2 linked regions of the Caldisphaera lagunensis DSM 15908 genome follow. Each later gene encodes a partner of the first gene's protein in a complex. Links are inferred from orthologs where the notes say so. Each region holds a gene or a part of one and is shown on either strand. Other genes may lie near its edges.

Region 1 (2,929 bases):
AATTTCCCACAATTTCATATAATAAAATTTAGAAATAATTCAGTTTTATATTTATTGTGTTAAAAACATTTAATGCCTATAAGGACATCCATATTTATGTGCAACTTCATTTACTTCACTACATATACTACACATAGCTATTTGATATTTTTTCATAAATTCATCCATTGATTCTTCCGTTCTTCCCTGATAAGCTAATATTAACCTTGCAGCTTCTCTTACTTTCTCTAGATATTTTTCATCCTCGGTAAGTATTTTCATATATCTATCTCCTCTCTTCCCGCTGATGTAGTTGTTTATTGCTGCAGGGGTTAGTCCAAGCAATCTTGCAGCTGTATATTTTGATAGCTTAAATTCATTTACCAAAATATATGCTACAGAAGCTCTTATTGATGGAATTACTATCCTAGCTGCTACCTCGCATGGCATTTCTATTGTTGTTTGCTCTTCAATGCTTTTTTCTTTTGACAAATTTTAGCACCTTTTTAGATTACATAGTTTCCAATTATGTAAAGCATTTTTAAGGGCTATAAATATGAATAAATATTTCATTGATATTTTCATATAAATGTTTGATAAATATTATCTACCTAAGAGTAATATCTCAATTTCTCTATGATTCCTACTTCTTAGATCAATCAAGATTTTCCTCCTCACAAGAGACCCCCCTTTACAAGCGGGGTAGTTTACATATACTTGGCTGTTGCATACAAACGCTTGGATATTGTAACAAATGAAAACCTCTCTTTAAGGAAGTAAGTAGTCAGATAGAACTGTTTAATAAGAATTTTTTATATTATATTTGTGTTATTATAAATGGGGCCCGTAGTCTAGGTGGTTAGGACGCCGCCCTCACACGGCGGAGGTCGCCGGTTCGAGTCCGGCCGGGCCCACTATGCTATAGGTCTGTTTTTATGAGCTCAAAGTACATAGTCATTATATTCAATTTGTAAGCTTGCCTCGCTAATTTATTTCAATAAATTTTATAAGAAATGTTTAAATTTAATTGTTATAGATATGTTAGTTTAATAAAAGAAAAAATTGATATTGCATAAAACTTTTCGGGCGATGGAGATCTATAATATATAAGGGAGTAATTCATATATAAAGCGTGCTGTAAAAAGATATAGGGGTAGAAAAAATGGTTTCAGCTAAAGAAGTTCCAGCAGATAAGCTCATAGCCAAATTGGCTGAACGCTTAAAGAAAAGCCAGAAAATAGAGCCACCTTCATGGGCTATGTATGCAAAAACTGGTGTATTTAAAGAAAAGCCCCCCGTTGAACAGGATTGGTGGTACATAAGGGCTGCATCCTTGCTAAGAAAAATAAGTCTTGCTGATGAGCCTTTAGGTGTTGGTACATTAAGAACAATGTATGGGGGTAAAAAAAGAAATGGAAATAGACCACCTCACTTCAGAAAAGGTTCTGGAAGCATAATTAGGACAATATTACAGCAATTAGAACAAGCAGGTTTTATTGTTACAATATCTGGTAAGGGTAGAAAACTATCTCCATCAGGTCAAAGCTTAGTAGATAATGTAGCAAAAGAAATACTAAAAGAAATAAGTCAATAATTATATTCAAATTTCATATAATTTATAGCTTTATTTGTTCATGATTTAAATATAATTCCTTATTGTATATTTGCACACATTTATAACCTTAGAAGTTAATAGAAAAATGGTGACAAACATTGTCGGGAACTATGTCATTGATGGTATCTGAAGCATATAGAACTGATACACCTGGAAGAAAAATAGTAAGGATCGATCAGTCTACTATGAAAAAGTTAAACATTGAAACAGGAGATTTTGTTAAAGTAAAGAGTCAAAAAAGTCAAGTAATAGCAGTTGTATGGCCTTTACATTCTGAAGATGAAGATACAGGTATAATTAGAATGGATGGTTATTTAAGATGGTCATTAGGCGTCAGTGTTGGAGATTATGTAGAAGTTGAAAAAGCAGAAAATGTAAAACCTGCTGAAAAAATTGTTTTTGCTCCATTAGAAAAGACTGAGCCGTTTACAATTGATTTTTATTTATCACCATCAGATATAAAAGAAGAATTTATTAGAAAGCCATTAACTCAAGGAGAACTCGTTTTAGTTCAAGGTGAAATACCATTAGTTGTTGTCCAAACAAAACCTGTGGATAACGTTTATGTAACAGATAGGACAATTGTTGAACTAAGAAAAGAGCCTGTTAAAGAAAACGAATTTCCAATTCATAGAACAACTAGAGTAACATGGGAAGATATTGGTGATTTGGAAGAAGCCAAAGAAAGGATAAGAGAAATTGCAGAGCTTCCTATGAGACATCCTGAAGTATTTAAGAGGCTTGGTATTGAACCTCCAAAGGGAATCCTATTATATGGTCCTCCAGGAACAGGTAAGACATTATTAGCAAAAGCCTTAGCAAATGAGATAGGAGCTTACTTCACAACAATTAATGGACCAGAAATCATGAGTAAGTTCTATGGAGAAAGCGAGGAAAGATTAAGAGAGGTGTTTAAAGAAGCACAAGAAAATGCTCCATCCATAATATTTATAGATGAAATAGATGCAATAGCTCCAAAAAGAGAGGAAGTAACTGGAGAAGTTGAAAAAAGAGTTGTTGCCCAACTTTTAACGCTAATGGACGGAATGCAGGAAAGGGGTAGAGTTATAGTTATTGGAGCAACAAATAGACCAGATGATTTAGATCCTGCATTAAGAAGACCTGGAAGATTTGATAGAGAAATTGAAATAAGGCCTCCTGATAAAAAGGCTAGAATAGAAATACTTAAAGTACATACAAGGAATGTTCCTCTATCTAAAGATGTACAATTAGAGAAAATAGCAGAATTAACAAATGGATATACTGGGGCAGATTTGGCTGCATTAGTTAAAGAAGCAGCTATGGCTTCATTAAGAGAATTTATGGCAAGTGGAA
Region 2 (2,912 bases), 650 kb from region 1 along the record:
TGGAATTTCTACAAACATGTTAACCAAATCTGGGGCTTTACTACCAGGACCTAGATTATCTAGACACACTATCTCACACCTATTAATTATAGGGGTGCGTTATATTTAAAAGTTAAACAGTTAACAATATTTATGACGACCCAATCGGGGAGGAGAATGAGCATGTCGAAACCAAGCTATGTATTGTTTGAGGTGCCAGAGGATCTGGCTGAGGAAGTGTATAAAGTAGTTGGTAAGGCAAAAGAAAGCGGTAAAGTAAAGAAAGGAACAAATGAAACAACAAAGGCTGTTGAAAGAGGAAATGCAAAGCTAGTTGTTATTGCAACAGATGTAGATCCACCGGAAATAGTTGCACACTTGCCATTACTATGCGATGCAAAGAAAATACCATTTGTATATGTTCCCAGCAAGAAAAAATTAGGAGAAGCAGTAAACATAGAGGTTGGAGCAGCTAGCGTTGCTATAGTAGAAGGTGGAGAAGCAGAAAACGATATTAAGAAAGTTGTAGAAAAAATAAAAGAACTAAGAGCTAAAGCTGGTGCATAGAACTATTAAAGGTTTAAATATCTTTTATTTTCGGGGAATGTTGAATGCCAACTAAAGGAGAAAAAGAGGAACAATTCAAATATGTGCTAAGAATTGCAGAAACTGACATAAATGGTAATCTAAATGTAATATTAGGATTAAGTAAAATCAAAGGTATTGGTTATCAAACAGCTTTAGCAATTGTTAGGCATTTGGGTATAGATCCCAAGAAAAGGATTGGTTATTTAAGCAATGAAGAATTAAAGAGTTTAGAAGATGTATTAAACGATTTAACAAAGCTAAAGTTACCTAATTGGATGTACAATAGAAGAAAAGATTATGAAACAGGATTAGATAAACATCTTATAGGAGCAGAGCTAATATTTGTGGCTAGAAGAGATGTAGAAAGAGAACAAAAAGTTAATTCGTGGAGAGGAGTTAGACATAAATTAGGATTAAAGGTTAGGGGGCAAAAGACCCATACAACAGGTAGGTTGGGAATGACCATAGGAGTTAAGAAGGAGAAGGTGGAGACAAGTGGGGGATCCCAAAAACAGTAGAAAGAGATGGGAAGGACCTGGACATCCCTGGATTAAGTCCAGGCTAGAAACAGAAATTAAAATAATTGGAAGATATGGATTAAGGAACAAAAAAGAGTTATGGACAGCAGAGACAATAATAAGAAAGGTTAGACATCAAGCTAGACACCTATTAGCGTTGCCAGAGCCTCAAAGATCTGAAGCTAGTAAAAGCCTTCTAGATAGATTGTTCAAATTAGGTTTAATAAATAAAGATTCAAGTCTTGATGATATCTTAGGATTAACATCTGAAAATGTTTTAGAAAGAAGGTTGCAAACAATAGTCTTTAAAAAAGGCATGGCTAAAACCATTTATCAAGCAAGGCAATTCATAACACATGGTCATATAGCTATTAATGGTAAAAGGGTTACAAATCCTGGATATTTAGTTACAAGAGATGATGAGGATAAAATAACATATGCTGTTGGGAGTCCAATTAAAGAGATTATGGAAAAAAGTATTGAAAGTGTTGGAACTCAAGAAGAAAAAGGTGAGTCATGATGGCATTTAGGGAACTTAGATGGGGAATTGCGCATATTTATAGCAGTTTTAATAATACCATAATTCACATAACTGACTTAACTGGTTCTGAAACTTCTTCAAGAGTCTCAGGAGGTATGGTTGTAAAGGCAGATAGAGAAAAACCACAACCATATGCAGCAATGATAGCTGCAATAAGGGCGGCCCAAACATCCATGGATAGAGGGATAACAGCTATACACATAAAAGTTAGGGCCCCTGGTGGCCACGGTCCAAAAACTCCAGGACCTGGAGCTCAATCTGCTATAAGAGCCTTAGCAAGAGCAGGATTTGTTATAGGCAGAATAGAAGATGTAACTCCAATACCTCATGATACAACAAGGAGACCTGGTGGAAGGAGAGGAAGAAGAGTCTAAACCTTATCTTATTCATTTTTTAATATAAATTTAATTAGCCCGGTATTATTTATTATTTTGCAGACGATTAGGTGGCAAAAATGGAAAAAAGTGTTGACATATTAGATTTCAATAACAATAGAATCACAGTATATCTAGAAGGATTTCCAATAGCATTTGGCAATGCTTTAAGGAGGCTTGTTTTATCGGATGTACCAACCATGGCAGTTGATTATGTTTATTTTTACGATAATGATACAAGCGTTTATGATGAAATAATAGCTCATAGATTAGGTTTACTAGTATTGAAATCTGATGATGCTATTCACAAATATGGTTTACCAGAAAATTGTGCAGGAAAAAGTGAAACAGATACAAATTGTTACACACAAATAGTTCTTGAAAAGGAGTTAAGTAATGATAGTGGAAGCGGTATTTATGTTAAGGCATCTGATTTGAAGTTTTCTGATGCAAGCATAAAGCCTGCATATCCAGATACCCCAATTGTTTATTTAGCGCCCGGACAAAGAATTCATTTAGTTGCATACGCTAGACTTGGTAGAGGAAAAGAGCATGGAAAATGGAGCCCTGCATCTGCATCTGTTTTACAATATACTACATTAGTTGATATAAATGGCGAAAAAGCAACTGATGAATGTATAGAATGTGTTTCATATTATAAAGAAGTTGCCAACTCATTAAAAGCAAGAGAAAATACAACAATAGAATATAAAACAAACATAAACACAAGCGGATTAAGGTATTGTGAAGAAAGTTCTTGTAAAGATATAATAAAGGTTAGATATGATAGCAGCAGGTTATTATTAACTGTAGAATCTAACGGATCTTTAGAGCCACAGCAAATTATTTTAGAAGCCTCTAATAGCCTTGATAGGAGGGTAGAGGAGCTGTTAGAAAAAATAGAAAAGGTGA

What was found.
Region 2: CALAG_RS05770 (region 1) and CALAG_RS02685 share a complex: the UniProt entries of both Methanocaldococcus jannaschii proteins name them as parts of the 30S ribosomal subunit. The link is inferred for Caldisphaera lagunensis DSM 15908 from one-to-one orthologs.

The regions. Positions count from the first base shown.
Region 1 is NC_019791.1:1,178,518-1,181,446, reverse strand. What follows is about bases 9-2,857. They hold CALAG_RS05770 (30S ribosomal protein S19e), read left to right. Parts: upstream 9-1,141; coding sequence 1,142-1,573; downstream 1,574-2,857. Other genes in these bases: CALAG_RS05765 (CDC48 family AAA ATPase), read left to right, coding at 1,705-2,857; CALAG_RS05780 (transcriptional regulator), read right to left, coding at 70-471. In the rest of the region: more of CALAG_RS05765, read left to right, coding at 2,858-2,929. UniProt on the Methanocaldococcus jannaschii protein: May be involved in maturation of the 30S ribosomal subunit.
Region 2 is NC_019791.1:533,153-536,064, forward strand. Bases 2-2,833 are described here. They hold CALAG_RS02685 (30S ribosomal protein S4), read left to right. Parts: upstream 2-1,062; coding sequence 1,063-1,605; downstream 1,606-2,833. Other genes in these bases: ppa (inorganic diphosphatase), read right to left, coding at 2-69; rpl7ae (50S ribosomal protein L7Ae), read left to right, coding at 163-546; CALAG_RS02680 (30S ribosomal protein S13), read left to right, coding at 591-1,085; CALAG_RS02690 (30S ribosomal protein S11), read left to right, coding at 1,605-2,000; CALAG_RS02695 (DNA-directed RNA polymerase subunit D), read left to right, coding at 2,081-2,833. In the rest of the region: more of ppa, read right to left, coding at 1-1; more of CALAG_RS02695, read left to right, coding at 2,834-2,912. UniProt on the Methanocaldococcus jannaschii protein: One of the primary rRNA binding proteins, it binds directly to 16S rRNA where it nucleates assembly of the body of the 30S subunit. With S5 and S12 plays an important role in translational accuracy.